4 regions of the Paenibacillus paludis genome follow, and region 1 is predicted to be linked to each of the others. Evidence: riboswitches for the same ligand, from Rfam matches in the RefSeq annotation. Region 1 holds a riboswitch; each other region holds the start of a gene.
What was found. A riboswitch is a leader RNA that binds a small molecule or an ion and turns the genes downstream of it on or off. The one in region 1 is predicted to bind cyclic di-GMP.
Positions count from the first base shown of each region.

Region 2: it holds a riboswitch for cyclic di-GMP, as region 1 does, so the genes downstream of both, ACAN56_RS30510 (flagellar assembly protein A) here and ACAN56_RS02830 (fibronectin type III domain-containing protein) in region 1, are expected to answer to the same signal.
Region 3: it holds a riboswitch for cyclic di-GMP, as region 1 does, so the genes downstream of both, ACAN56_RS12020 (S-layer homology domain-containing protein) here and ACAN56_RS02830 (fibronectin type III domain-containing protein) in region 1, are expected to answer to the same signal.
Region 4: it holds a riboswitch for cyclic di-GMP, as region 1 does, so the genes downstream of both, ACAN56_RS16075 (PA14 domain-containing protein) here and ACAN56_RS02830 (fibronectin type III domain-containing protein) in region 1, are expected to answer to the same signal.

Region 1 is NZ_JBGJZP010000001.1:646,795-650,663, forward strand. Features, by position in the region: gene ACAN56_RS02830 (fibronectin type III domain-containing protein) at 1-1,987, opposite strand, end outside; cyclic di-GMP riboswitch class I at 2,054-2,157, opposite strand; gene ACAN56_RS02835 (transposase) at 2,644-3,048, shown strand; gene ACAN56_RS02840 (IS1380 family transposase) at 3,128-3,856, shown strand.
Region 2 is NZ_JBGJZP010000025.1:6,679-10,547, forward strand. Features, by position in the region: gene ACAN56_RS30505 (FUSC family protein) at 1-639, shown strand, start outside; cyclic di-GMP riboswitch class I at 910-1,002, shown strand; gene ACAN56_RS30510 (flagellar assembly protein A) at 1,108-2,976, shown strand; gene ACAN56_RS30515 (flavin reductase family protein) at 3,241-3,843, opposite strand; gene ACAN56_RS30520 (DMT family transporter) at 3,859-3,869, opposite strand, start outside.
Region 3 is NZ_JBGJZP010000005.1:265,238-269,106, forward strand. Features, by position in the region: gene ACAN56_RS12020 (S-layer homology domain-containing protein) at 1-1,970, opposite strand, end outside; cyclic di-GMP riboswitch class I at 2,022-2,115, opposite strand; gene ACAN56_RS12025 (TetR/AcrR family transcriptional regulator) at 2,386-3,066, opposite strand; gene ACAN56_RS12030 (SDR family NAD(P)-dependent oxidoreductase) at 3,368-3,869, shown strand, end outside.
Region 4 is NZ_JBGJZP010000007.1:239,710-243,578, forward strand. Features, by position in the region: gene ACAN56_RS16065 (UDP-glucose dehydrogenase family protein) at 1-390, shown strand, start outside; gene ACAN56_RS16070 (sugar phosphate nucleotidyltransferase) at 819-2,192, shown strand; cyclic di-GMP riboswitch class I at 2,330-2,410, shown strand; gene ACAN56_RS16075 (PA14 domain-containing protein) at 2,423-3,869, shown strand, end outside.

The DNA of each region.
Region 1 (3,869 bases):
AAAAATTAGATTCACCGGTTAATGCGGTAACATTCTTATCAAATTCAACCTCGTACCCATCCGCATTAAACAGGGGAGGCCATTTCAGAGTAATAGCTGTGTCTGTCGCGCTCGCAATTATGGAAGGTATAGCAAAAGGCCTTAAAGATATTGAAGGAACGACTTCCCGAATCTGTTGCTGACTTTCCCATAATAATTTTGCCTGAGGATTCCCCAGATCATTGGCATACTCCATCTTCAGATCATATTTTTTCCCGGCTTCAAGCTGAATATTTCCTTGTTCAACATGCTGTTTCGTTGTCCAAGCATCTATAAGGAGCTGATCATCGATCCAAAGTCTAACTCCACCGGTGGTAGTGACTGAAAAAGTGTATTGATCCGAGTAGTTAGGCTGAATCTGGCCTGTCCACCTCACCGAAAAATTCTGATCAGCTATTCCAGATACACCTAAGACTGGTTGCCCTGACAAAGCAATCGAATCATCAATCTTCACGATTCTTTTACCAGTAAAGTTATTACTGCTGAAATATTCCGCCTTAAGACCAGAAAGAACATATTTTAATAGCGTACGTCCTTCTATTTCGTTCCCTGTATGTATAATGGGTCTTTGATTGGATATAACATTGCCGCCTACTGCGAATACCCCTCCTGTATTAATGCTCAAATGATTATTTACACTGACATTGTCCCGAACGAAAAGGTCTCCTCTGGTTACATTTAGTTCAGCTTTTGAATTATTAGAAACAATCTCCCCTACAGACATTTCCTCATCTATATTCATAGTTACATAAGTGTTAATATTCATGTTGCCTTCAACTAGTATCCGTTTTGCTTCAAGACCCAGTGATCCATTGTTGTAGGTCAAAGAACCTGCCAGCAGCTCATTATCCACATGTACATTTGAATTATTGTTTAAATGAACAGTACCTTTTACCCATAGGTTTCCAAGGTTTGACTCCTTCTTAGGATTAATAACATTGATATTCAACTGTGCATTGGCATTTAACCCGCCTCGGAGAATTAAAGATCCATACACGGTTATATTTAGATTTTGGTTAGAGTTAATACCGTCTGCTATTAAAATAACAGGCTGTTCCTCGCTCCCAAAGGTAACACTTGATTCTAAATTCAGCTGTCCTGTAGTCACAATTGCGGGCTTCTTGCCTATTGAACGGATAGATTCCTGGATAGCCATAACATCAGCAGATCCTGTTGGGACTGCACTCTGAGTGTACTTTTGTATATCTTGTTCAATGGCTTCAGCTTGTTCTCTGATATGTTTGGAAATTTCCCCTTGCAGCCCGTTTATATGTATAAATGGAGGAGCGTTATGTACATTAGTTATGCTTCCGGACAGAAGAACCTTGTTTCCTTCAACTTTATTGGGTTCGAAGGGAAGACTGATTTGAGGCGGTACGAGCGTGGGTGTAAATATGTTCACCAATGAAATTTCTAAACGGTTCAAAGCAGTTTCAATTCCAGGCCCATTAATTTGACTTAATGTAAGTCTCCCATCTTCTACAGCAACCTTTTTCTTGATTGTTCTGTGCTGACCGGCTTCGAGCGATAATCCTTCCATAATCACCTTGCCTTCAACTGCGAGGGCATTGTTACTGCCGTAAACACTATCACCTACCGTTACTGAAACTTCATAGGTACCGTTATCTAGCCCGATTTCCCACTTCCCGTCAGGATGAATACGAGTCAAAGTATTTAAGCCGGAATTATCGTAGGTATTCCTTGAGACTGTAGTATCGGTATGGTCAATGTTCCAGCCATAAGAGTAATTATTTTTCGAACTAAAAACATCCCCAGAATCCGTGAGTCCCTTCTCTCGTACAGGAGCTTTTGGGGGCTGAAATTGAATCTGGATCGAATCTCCCTGGGCAGATATCTTCATCTCTGAGATTCCAAAAAAAGGCGCCACAAATTGAGTCAAAATAATAAAACATAATAATTTACTTACAAAACTCATCCTTCTAGTCATAAAGACCCTCCGCTCAAAAAATAAAATTCTGATATGTATAAAAATAGGCGCAAAAAAACCACTAAAAGAAGCGGCCCGGCTACCATTCATAGGACTAACTGATACTGTCCTGTGAATAAGGCCCGTGGCTTTGCGTCCCTGACTTTCGTACAGGTTTGCCTTTATAGTTCTAATGGTTAGTTCAAGAGAATCAAGATTTCTTTAACTATTCTTACAATGTGTATTCTGCATGGCAATAATAACCTATAATTGAATCAGTTAATATTGTTTTTTTTGTGAACATTAAATCATTCAAAATTGTTAAATTTTAATAGACGCCACTCTAGATAACGTAGAGCTTCCCTCCGCCAGCTCACCTCCGTGAAACTCCTTTCAATAAGTATTGATTTCGATGTGTTCTATAGAGATTCCAAACTATCCTAGGGGTAAAAAACCGCATCGTTAAGTAACCTTGCCATGGCGACGTAGCATTCAATATCCATTAACCTGAATTATTCACAGCTTAACCTATATTCCATGGAAACGGCAGTAGAATCAAGAGATTTGACGTTTGAAGAGTCTCACCCAATAGGTGAAAAAACAGATGGAAAAAGAGCCTGATCTTTGGTAATGTTAATGGCGTCGAAACCGCAACATTTCCCTTAGGAGGCTCTTCCATGACTAGTTTACAAGAATACAAGATGAATTCCAACCCCGTGATGAAAGTGAATTTTAAGGGCGGCGATCTCACATCCGATGCCGGGTTACTTTTATACAAGTCTTTCGATCACAAGCTGGGCTTGAGCCAAACGATCAAAGAGCAGCTTGTTGTCCATGACAACGTGGTCCACCGGGATCATCCCAACGCCGATGTGGTCATCCAAAAGCTTTATCAACACGTGAGCGGTTATCATCCTGATGACCATGCTGATGATTTGCATGCGGAGCCGCTGTTCACTTCCATCTTCGAAAAAGAACGGCTTGCTTCTCAGCCCACATTATCCCGTTTTCATGCCAAATCGGACACGGCTACCATCGAATCTCTCGAAATCATTACGGAAACCCTGCAGTCCCGAGTCTAACAAGGCTTTCATCCATTGTTTTGCTTTGACGGATTGACAGGCGATTGCCTGAAAGTACAGCTGCGTCCCGGTAATGTATATGTCTCGTGATGTGGTATCTTTTATGAAGCCGCTGTTTTACCGCTATGAAGCCTTAGCGCCAGGCGCTTTCATACACCTTCGGGAGGATAGTGGTTTTTCCGTCCCGGAATTGTATGAGCTAATTGAAGCCCAGAAGAAACACTACGTCATTCGCCTGAAAGCCAACGCCCGACTTCAAGCGCTGGCACAGGCCATCGCCAACGAAAAGCTGGATGGGACTTGCCTGGGTCAACGCCAAGTGGTTGTGGCCGAGGTCCTTTATCAAGCCAAAAGCTGGAGCCGGGAGCGTCGTGTCGTGATTCACATGGAAAAGCCAGCAGATGAGCTCTTGTTCCATTTCATCTACATCGTCACAAACCTGGAGTTAGAGCCGGAGGATATCCGGCGGGTGTACCGCAACCGCGGGCGGATGGAGAACTTTATTAAAGAAGCGAAGAACGGCTTTGCCTGCTCTAAAATGAGCAGCACGAACTTCCAAGCCAATGAGGTCAAACTGCAGATCTCGATGTTAGCATACAATTTCAATAACTGGTTTCGCCGTCTTTGTTTGCCGGAGAGCATGCAACCAAACCGGATGGAAACGGTTCGCAGCTGTCTGGTAAAAATAGCGGCCAGGCTAGTTCGTTCCGGAAGATATTGGATTTGGAAGCTGTGCAGCTCCTGTGTGTACAAGGACGCGTTCAAACAAACGCTAGAAAATATAGGTCGGATTCCACAGCTGGAATGAAGGTAGACAGAGC
Region 2 (3,869 bases), on a different contig from region 1:
GGGGGGTTCGTCAAGGTTAAACGCCTGGCACTGGAAGGGACCCTGCTGCTGGCCGATGCCTTGACCGGACTCGCCGCAGAGAGCAGCAGTTCCAAGCAGGCTCCGGAGAGGCTGGTGCGTTCCGGACAACTGCTGGCGAAGAGCGACAAGCAGCAGAAAGAGCTGCACTATACGTTATCCCATTATCAATGCCGCGGCGGATTGCGGTCATTGACACAGGCAACCTCGCATCTGCAGAAGGTTCACCGCTACGTCAAGGAGATCGCCGAGGAGATTTCCCTCCTGCCTGCACATTATGCCGCAGCTGACTGGATGACAGAGGTCGTAACGGCAACCGCAGACTGCATCGCCTTGTATGGAACCAAGACTTTGTCCGATGCCGAATGCACCCGTTCGCTCCCCGAAGCGCTGCGCCGTGCCCGGGATCTGCAGTTCGCCTGGTTCTCCGAGCTGCAGGGTCAATGCTCGCTGACAGCAGTCCGCGATCTCGGAGCCGTCTTCTCCCATCTTAACCGGGTGCTGGAGGAAATTGAACGGGCCGATTATGCAGCCACAGTTATACCGGCACCAGCCTCCGTCCGGTCCGGAAGCGCGCGCGCCGTACATCTTGTTAAAAGAGGGCTCTCCCACAAGCTATAAGCTTGGGAGCGTCCTTTTTTTTGCAGAAACGACCCTGTCCTTTGAGAAAAAGGCAGGGTCGTTTTTGCTTGTAATATCGCTTGGACTCAAAGCCGTCCCTTTTAAAGGGATACCAGAGAGATTTATTATTAATAAGTTGAAAAATTAATACTAAAGTACTAGAATTAAGCTTGTTTGTAGATTTATTTTGGCAACCAATCCAGTATTGAACATTCCCTGTCGATTTGAGTCGATTAAATGACCTCATGCTGAATGTATATCATTGATCTATTTTTTTAAAGGCAAACTTCCCGAAAGGGCAGGACGCAAAGCGATGGGCCTAAGAATGTGAGACTATCCATTCATGGTCGCCAGGCTGCCAATTGAGATGTGACTTGGGTACCGGTAGATTAAGACAATCTATCATAGTCCATGATGCTCTTTTCTGTACAGATGCCATTGATTATACGAAGAAGCGAGGTTAGAGTAATGCCACAGCATATCATCGAGAAATTCAGGCATGTATTTCATACCACAACGCCAATCGGGAACCCCGATCTTCCGGCTCTGCCCTCTGTGCAGGCTAAGCCGCTCCGTGGGGGAGATGAGGATAAGAACGGACGTATTATCGTACAGAACAACCAAATATTCATCACTCCTCCTCTGCCCGGCGGCAAACCCGCTGTCATTTCCTCCGTTCACCCTGTGGTGTTGAATATTAACCGGAAGACGGTGACAGATCCTACGGAAGTAACCCCCACAGACCGTATCACCTGGGAGATTTGCGAGAAGCCGCAGTATCAGATTACCGTATCCGAAGATAAACTGAAGGTCTACTTCACGCTCTACCGTGCAGAAAAGTACGCCTGGAAGCTCGCCAGCTCCCCGGCTGCAGCAGATGTCACGGTCCGGGCGGAACCAAATTGCGGCCTGCTGCTGTCCACCCTTACGGTGGACCAGATTATCGCCGGCTTCAAGAAAAGCTCCATTATGCGCGATCTCAATATCCCGGCTCTTTATGCAGAGCTGAACAACCCTACCTATCTCCCGGTCTGCATCGCAGAGGGTAAAGCCCCTATTCCCGGCAAGAATGCCCGGCTGGAGCTGTTATTTGCTGAGGACAGGGAATATGAATTCATTCGGACTGCCGATCCTGCAGATTTCCCGAACCATCCAAGGGTTCCCTTTGTCCAGGAGGGAGAGGTCATTGCCTGTAAGCTGCCTGCGGAAGAGGGAGTGCCCGGCATCGACGTGTATGGCGGAATTATTCCCTCCCCGCCGCCGCAAGACATTCAGCTGGTCACTAAAGAATGTACAACCCTGCTGGCGGACGGCGGGATCGTCTCCCTCCGCCAGGGAAGGCCCCGCTTAACGGGATGCGGTCTGAACCGCAAGGTTTTTGATTTCCCCCAGACATATCTTGTTCCCGGGGATACGGACCCCGAAGCCGCCAAAATGATGTTCCCGGGTGATGTGGTCGCCACTAATGATATCGGAAACCAAACCATCCTTGAGGCGTTGGGAAATGTATACATATACGGCGATGTTACGCATGCGACAATCACAGCTACAGGCAGCATTTTTGTCCAGGGCAAGGTTGTCAGCAGCCAATTGTACTCCGGTCATTATGGAGCGAGACATAACCGCCTCTGCATGTACTCCGCTCTCTTGATGGAGGAAATGACCAGTCTGAGAAAAGCGTCGCAGCAGTTGGCGAATACCGTCCAATCACGCCAGCAAACCGTAAAATACGGTCTGGTCGTTATGCTGCTGCTGGAAAGCAAATATGACCATCTCCCCGGCCTGATCAGTGATCTCCAGGATGTTATTGCCGGGATGAATCCCGATTATCCTATCGACACCGGGCAATTAAGACATATGCTGGAGGTATTCCTGCACCCGGGGCAGTTCACCGATTTCTTCACGGATGCTGTTCTAAGCACCTTTCTGAGGCTGTTGCAGGATTTGCATGACGCCATATCCGGGATGCAGGAGGAGAATACACAGATCGACATTGCCTCGTCACAGCATAGCATTATTAAATCCGGCGGAGATCTCCATGTTCATAAGGAGGGGATTCTGCACAGCCAGCTGTTCTCTTCCGGCGATGTCCGTTTCGTAATGAACGAAGCGGAGTGCACGGACTCCTCAGTCGAGGCGGCAGGCTCCATCAGCGCACAGACTGTAGGGAAGCAGTCCTCCGAGAAATCGGTGCTTACCGCCGGCAATAATATTACAGTCCGCAAAATCTGCAACAGCGAAGTGACGATTGGAGAATACACCGCCAAGATCGACGGGACAGATGAAGAACTTGTCTTCACTGCCCAAAGCCTGCGGTTAAGAAATCAGGCGCATTAGCCTTCCTCTGCCCCAAAATATCTGATCTATATAGATTGAACTTATAATTCTTCTATTTTGGGATTGGCCGTGACTCCAGAGAATGTTTGGACTTCCGGCCGCTGTTAGGTTTGGATTTCCTGAATTTAACCGCGAATCGCGGTAGAAATCCAAACCTAAAGGCGGACGCTATCGCTCCTCCAGTTCCAAAAATTCCCCTCCGCCACTTTTCCCTAAGTGTATATTCTCAAGTTCAATCTATCTAGCTGCTAATACCTAGCCCAATCAAGGTTCATACTGAGGTCTGTCCAGCTCAAAGGTCCGTCCAATTGCTGCATAAGACGCGCCGGCCAGACGGCTGACCGGCTTCAGCTTGCCGACATCAATTCGGCCGTTATGAATCAGCTCATCCTCTACATGAAAACCTAGCACTTCGCCGATAACCATATCGCAATGCCCGAGCTCCACAAGCTGCACCAGCCGGCATTCCATCGCAATCTTGCATTCCTGTACGCGCGGGACCTTGACGGCTTGTCCGGGTACCGCCGTCAGCCCGGCCAGCTCAAGTTCGCTGATTCCGCCGGGTGCATTGATTGAGGTATGGTTGACTGCAGCGATATTATCCTCATCGACGATATGGACCACAAATTCCTTATTCGCGGCTATATTGCGCGGCGTATGCTTCATTTCTCCGCCTGCTTTGCGGACACAGGAGAACATGACCATAGGCGGATCATCATTTACAATATTAAAAAAGCTGAACGGGGCGGCATTCACGATCCCCGCTTCATCCACCGAGGTTACAAAGGCAATCGGTCTGGGCACAATGCTGCCGATCAGCAGCTTATAATTATCATGCGCTGTTTGTCCATCCGTCTGAATATACATGATTATCCCCCTGTCTTAACTTGTCA
Region 3 (3,869 bases), on a different contig from region 1:
TCCTTATATCCGCCCAATTCGGCTTGAAGCTTGGCAGATTCAGCAGCAGAAGCCCGGCTGCCGATAGTGCTGTCTATTGCCCGCATCAGCATCACCATCATCTGTTCACGGGTCAGCGGATCATTGCCGTGAAAAAGTCCACCTTCTCCCGTTACGATTCCTGCCGCTGCAGCTGCTTCCACATAAGGGTAGGACCAGTTCGCAGCTGAAACATCACGGAAAGCCGGTGTCTCCGGCCGCTGCGGCTGCAATCCAAGAGTTGCTGCCAGCAACTTGGTGAATTCAGCCCGGGTCAGGATCCCTTTTGGCGCATAAGCGGTTCCGTTCATCCCGTTCACAATCCCCCTAGCCCCCAGCACCTCTACAGCTTGCTGCGCCCAGTGGCCTGACATATCTGTGAATTCAGCTCCGCGCAGCATTACCGCATATAGTCCGGAAGCTATAATTCTGGATTGAACAACGGCGTCTTCCGCCGCAGTCACTCCGCCAATATAGTTCCATATGCCTTTTGCCGGATCGTTGCTATAGATTCCAAGCTTCTCACGACCTGTCGTCCAAGGCGCTTCCTTCGGGTACCCTACCGTCAGCTTGGCCGGCATCAGGAACGGAGCACTCGCTTGCACCTGCCACGCAGAACCTGCCTTCAGCAGTTTTTTGCCTGTTGCGTCGAGCAGTACTTCTTTCTCCAGCTCAGCTTGGGCCAAGCTTACAGTGGTATTGTCAGGGAAGGTTCCTGCTGCAATCTCCAGCCGTGCCCAGCCATTCAGTACAGACAAAGTACCTCCCGCACTTCCGATAACCTGACTGTCCTTGGCTCCGGTCACTACAGTGGTCTTCACTTCCGGGGTTGCACCCGGACTCGGATCTGCGCCTGGATTTGGAACTGCACCTGGAGTTGAGGTTGTCCCTGGAGTTGGAGTCGTTCCTGGCGTTGGGGTTACCCCTGGACTTGGAGTGGCTCCCGGACTCGGAGGGGTTGATCCTTCTTTCAGGTCTATCGACTCTATGTAATCATCCTTCTTGCTGTAAAGCAGTTTATCCCCGGTAATGCCGATCAGCTTCGTTCCGGGCTCTATTGCTGGCAGTGATTTCACTGCATATGTAGTAAGGTTCACTTGCTGCAATGTGGCAGCACCGTCCCTTTCCTCTTGAAAAACTGCCTGTCCTTCACCTATCGACATGAAGGCATACTGGGTTCCTCCAGGCTTCATCTCGGTGAGATCCACAGGCAGAGCAGTTAGGTCCTTGATATTCAAAATCACATATTTGCTCTCGGAAGACCCATTTTTTTGCTTAAACAGCACATCGCTGCCGTTAAAAACAAACCAGTCCACATAGCTTGCTCCGCCCAAACTAACAAGTGCACGCGTAGCCCCGCTTTTCAAATGGAGCAGACTGAGCCCCCCGTCACGGGCATTCTTATACACCACATTGCCGCCGGCCAGCACCGGGAAACGTCCTTCGCCGAGGTCGGCTTCAACACCCGTAGCCAGATCATGATAGATCATGCTGCCGTAATTTTTGCGCTCGTACCAGACTACACCGACTCCATCTGTAGTCGGATTGCCATATGTGCCAGACTGTTTGTTAAGCTTTCTTCGGGTACCCGTCTCAAGATCGGCAGTGTAAATATCCCAGTTCAGTGAAGACTCCTGCTCTGTTCCTTTGTCGGCCCACACTGCAACGTTGCCGCTCACATAAGGCGCATCCTTGGCGGATGAACCCGATGTAAGAACAGTGCTGGCACCACTGGCCTGATTCATCGCGTGAACCTGCTTCACCCCGTCGGCCTCTGCTTCCAGCCATACAATCTGGTCGCCGGATACGTTATAGTCCGTTCTACCCGGATCGGTCCCGGCAGCCAAAACCTGCTTCATGCTAAGGCCTCCGCTAAACAGGCCCACAAGCATACTCACCGCCACTGCGGACACAACCGTCCGCGAAAACTTCCCTTTCCTTCTAAACCTCATTTACTTCTCTCCCCCAGCGCTATTTGTAGGCACGCCAAAAAACCAAGTGCCTTGAGCGGCCCGGCTGTCTTAACATCCTCCTTTGGATGAAGTAGACCCGTGGCTTTGCGTCTCCGACTTTCGTACGGATTTGCCTTTGTTTCAAACTCGGTTTTTCTGTCCCGTTATGGGTATGCAGGTGTGACTTTAGTTGTACAGGACTCTTTCTTTATCGGAATTTATCCCTATAAAATTAATAAGTCCTAGTTCTCCCTTACTTATATACCTTTTCCTTTTTTAGGAAATAGTCCTCGTTCTTCGGCATTTGTAAAGATTTAAAACAAATTTAGAAACAAAAAAACGGCATCTCTGCCGTTTTTTTGTGTTATAGACTCTCAGGATTCGAACCCAGGCCCTATATAAAGGATTTCACTAACTACTCCTGCTTTAAATGCTTGGCTGCGGCTGCAGGTGCAAACAGCGAGCTTGCAAGCAGAGCTACCGTTCCTTTATACACTGCGTGCGACGCTGCGACACTTCCTAAATGTCCTCCTATGTGCAGGTGAATCACTCCGTGAAGAGAGGACCAAATCGTACCTACAATAAATTCCGCATTTGAATCACCAGCAATTAGGCCTTGCTCTTGAGCGCTGACAATCACGGACAACAAGCGCCGCATAGCAGTAACAGTGCCTTTCATGCTCTGCTCATCCGGTTTGAAATCTGCAAATGCTCCCCCAAACATCAATTTATAGTAGCTGGTATAGCGCTGGCCAAATTCCCAATACACTTCTGCCAGATTAATTAAATACTGCTGCAGATCCTCTGACTGTGAAGCACTCTCAAATTCGCTCGAGAGTATTTTGCAGCCCTCCAGATATAATTGCTGGGCTAAACCTTCTTTATTAGCAAACAGACTGTAGATGATCTTGGTCGAGCAACCCATCTTCTGAGCTACTTTTCGCACGGTGACAGCTTCCGGCCCTTCTTCCTGAAGAATAAAGGCTGCTGCATCAACTACGAGTTGACGAAGACTAGCTGTGTTCTGTAAGCGGGCTTCCTGGTAGGTTGTCAGCTTTCTATTGCTTGCGTCAGCAAAATTATTAGGTTCATTCAACTTAATCGCCTTCTTTAGTTATGTTGTTATTCTCGGGAAACGCAGTTTCCAATCATATACCACGCATTCTATACAGTCGATTCCACAAAGTCAATCATACATGCACATATCTTCTTGCAAATTTTAAAAAAGAAGGTTTGACTTTCTCCAGCCAGCAGGTTACTATGATTTCAACAGGAAACACTGTTACCAACTAACAAGCTAATATTGCTTTGGGCACTACGTTTAAAGTAATTTTTTTCGCACAATCGGTAACATCGTTTCCTAACGAATACATCGTTTTAATAGGAGGAGTAATTTTATGAATATTCAAGGAAAATGGTCGCTAGTCACAGGTGCCTCTTCCGGCATTGGCGAACAATTTGCAATACAGCTGGCTAAACAAGGAAGCCATCTGGTTCTCGTAGCCAGATCTAAGAACAAACTCGATGACTTGGCAGCGGAACTCGAAAGAAGCTATAACATCAAAGTCAAAGTCATAGCTATGGATCTTACGGAAGCAAGTGCACCAAGCGAATTGTTCCAGCAATGCCAGCTGTTGAAACTTGAGATTGAGCTGCTGGTCAATAATGCCGGATTTGCCACTCATGGGAGGTTCGAGCAAATCTCAGGCCAGCGGCAGCATGAGGAGATTATGTTGAATGTTGCTGCCGTCGTAAATATGACTCATTTATTCTTGCCGGATATGCTGCGCAGAAGCTCTGGTACTGTGATCAATGTATCGTCCACCGCAGGATTTCAGCCGCTCCCCTATATGGCTGTGTATGGGGCAACCAAAGCTTTTGTCTTGTCCTTTACAGACG
Region 4 (3,869 bases), on a different contig from region 1:
AAGCCGAATACCGATGATGTACGCGAGGCACCTGCCCGTGAAATCGTCGAAGCGCTGGTAGCGGAGGGAGCTACAGTGAAGCTCTATGATCCGATTGCCGCCGATAACTTCAAAATGCAATACGATCATCCGCAGCTCCGCTGGTGCGGCCTGCCGGAAGAGGCGGCAGAAGGCAGTGATGCCGTATGCTTGCTGACCGACTGGAGCCAGTTCAAGGATATCGACCTGCATCGCTTGGCGGGCAGTATGCGCCGCCAGGTTCTGATCGACGGCCGCAACGTCTACTCCAAGGAGCAGATCGAAGGCACCGGCTTGGAATACCATTCCGTCGGACGCCCGCAAATGGGCGGACTGAGCGGGTATTCGGCCAGCGTGGCTGGTGCGATCTAAGCTAACACCTTGCCTTTTACTGCCGTCAAACTAGCGGCAATGCCGGATCTTTAGCAGGGTGCTTCGCCTGTGGGTGCAAGCCGCGGGCGTGAATGTCTTGCTAGGGCGCATAGCCCAGCTGGAATCCATCTAAGTAAGCTGTTATGGAATGGAACGGAGAGGAATTTTGGAACTGTAGGAGCGAATGCGTCCGCCTTTGTCTGCGGATTTCCACCGCGGACAGCGGTATAAATCAAGAAATCTGCAGACAACAGCGGCCGAAAGTCCAAACATTCCTTGCAGTGACTCCCGTAACAGTTGTATCTGAAGGCTATCGCGCAGCAACAGCGCGCTATAAACATTCTAGCATCTCGAGGTTGCTGTTTAGCTCGTAGCTCACAATAACAATCCGGTATTTTCGCGTCAACACATAATGAGGAGGGTTCCATATGAAACTGGTACTTCTATCAGGCGGTTCAGGTAAACGTCTCTGGCCATTGTCCAACGATTCACGTTCGAAGCAATTTCTGAAGGTACTTGAGAGCCCGACGGGTGAACCGGAATCCATGGTGCAACGGGTATGGCGGCAGCTGGAGGAAGCTAATATGTCGGGTTCGGCTTATCTGGCTACCGGCCGCAGCCAGGTGGAAATGATTCAGAGCCAGCTTGGCAGCGAGGTGCCTATCATCGTTGAGCCGGAACGCCGCGATACGTTTCCTGCGATTGCCCTGACAGCAGCCTACCTGTATTCCATGGAAGGCGTTTCGCCAAGCGAGACCGTGGCCATCCTGCCGGTCGATCCTTATGTGGAAGCCGCCTTCTTCGATACAGTAGTGCAGCTTGAGCAAACGATGCAGGAGAGCGGAGCGAACCTGGCGCTGATGGGTGTAGTACCCGAGCATGCTTCAGAAAAATACGGATATATCATTCCTACCAGCGCAGAGGCGGGAGCAAGCGGCTATCTGCAGGTAAGTCACTTCCAGGAGAAACCTGACCGTGAGCAGGCCGAGGAACTGATCAGCCGGAATGCCCTCTGGAACTGCGGCGTGTTCGCGTTCCGCCTGGGTTACCTGCTTGATATTCTGCAGCGCAAGGGATTGCCGCTGAACTATGAGGAACTGCAGAAGCAGTACAAACTGCTTGCTTCCATCAGCTTTGACTATGAAGTGGTGGAAAAAGAGGAGAAAATCGTAGTTCAGCCTTATGACGGATTCTGGAAGGATTTGGGCACCTGGAACACGCTGACCGAAGAAATGAACAGCAACCATGTGGGCAAAGGGTTCGTGACGGCCGATTCCGAAGGCACTTGCCTGATTAATGAGCTGGATATTCCGATTACGGTGATCGGCGCGAAGGATCTGATTATCGCTGCCAGCCCGGACGGGATTTTGGTTACCCATAAAGCGGAGAGTCCGAGAATCAAGGAAGTGCTGAAGTCTTTTGAACAAAGACCGATGTACGAAGAACGCCGCTGGGGCCATTATAAGGTCATAGATTATGTGAAATACGATGAGGGAAATGAAGTGCTGACCAAACGGATTTTTATCGAAGAGGGTAAAAATATCAGTTACCAGCTGCACCATAAACGCAGTGAAATCTGGACATTTGTCAGCGGTGAAGCAAGCATTGTAATTAATGAGAAGATGCATAATGTGAAGGCGGGAGATGTGGTGCGTATACCGGAAGGCACCAAACATGCGATTCTTGCGCTGACGGATGTAGAGTTTATCGAGGTACAGACCGGCTCGGAACTGGTAGAAGAGGATAACATCCGCATCACCTTGGATTGGGAAGATATAGCTTTGCAACAGTTTATCTCTTAGGCCTAAACAGTCTATTTACCCAATTGTTGCAGATCCAAAACAGGCATTTAGAACCATTTATTAATTTATTTTTATTAATGCTCTAAATAAAAACTTCATAGGGACGATACTTACGGTAAGAGGGATAAATCCTTCCAAAACGACAAAGGCAAACCTAATCGAAAGATAGGGACGCAAAGCCATAGGGCCTTCGCAAGAGTGGCAGCCTGGCTACCGAAAGGAAGATCATTTTGAAAACTTACCGTAAGTCTCGTCTGCTGTCCACCTTGCTGTCTCTTGCCGTATTGTTAACCGCTATGCCTTTAGGATTTGGGCTGTCGCCTTCAACCGCAGAAGCCTCATCAAGCACAGCAGTGCCGGTTAATCCGGACGCTTCAGCCGAAGCTGTCAAGCTGCTTAGTAACCTCTATTCCATTACCGGAAAAGGGATTATCTCTGGACAGCACGATTATTTGGAGAGCCCGGATGAATTCAGCAACAAGTTGAAGGGAACAAGCGGAGAATATGCTGCTCTTCACGGATATGAGCTTGGCGTAATTAGCGGCCAGTCGGAGAGTACGGCTGCATCGCAGCGCAAGAATGTGGTGAACAGCGCGATCAACTGGTACAAGAACGGCGGCATTGTCGCAATGACCTTTCATCAGAATCTGCCGGGGACGGCTTACCTCTGGTCCAATGTGCAGAAGCCGCTCACCCAAGCGGAATTTAACAGGTATGTAACGCCGGGCACGGCAGAATACGCCAGCCTGATCACGGATCTGGATAAAGTGGCGGTGTCGCTCAAAAGCTTGCGGGATGCGGGCGTTCCCGTACTTTGGAGACCTTATCATGAAATGAACGGCAACTGGTTCTGGTGGGGGAAGAAAAGTAATTTTGCTGAACTGTGGAATATTATGTATGACCGTTTCGTGAACGTTCATCAATTAAACAATCTGTTGTGGGTATGGAACCCCAATGCACCGAATGCCTGGTCTGATCCTTATGCGCTGACCTATCCGGGCGCAAGCAAAGTGGATGTTCTTGCAGCAGATATATATGATAACGACTATATGAATAAGTACTATGACAGTTTGCTTAGTCTGGCTGCCGGTAAACCGATAGGCATTGGTGAAAACGGTGAGATGCCCAGCACGGCCAAACTGAAGCTCTCCCAGAAAAATTTCGTTTTCATGATGAACTGGGGAAAAATGCTCTATGAGAAAAATAGCACAACTACGATTAAGAGTTTCATGAATGATAGCTATACACTGACCCGGAATAAATATAAGAGTTGGAGTGCACCAGCCGTTGCGCCAACGGCAACACCGACACCGACACCGACGCCGACACCAACGGCAACACCGATAGCAACGCCAACGGCAACACCGATACCAACGCCAACAGCAACGTCGAAGCCGACGGCAATGCCAACGCCTGACTCTAATGATTCAGTGGAAGCGCCTGTGGTGAGCGGACTTAAGGGAGAGTACTTCAAAAACATGACGCTTTCCGGTACGCCCGCCTTGGTGCGCAATGATGCATTGCTTAACTTTAACTGGCGCCAGGGTTCGCCGGATCCTTCAATCGGTATAGATTCCTTCTCCGTCCGCTGGACCGGTCAAATCAAGCCAACGTATAGTGAGACTTATCAGTTTTTTACCACTTCGGATGACGGTATCCGCGTTTATATTAACGGTA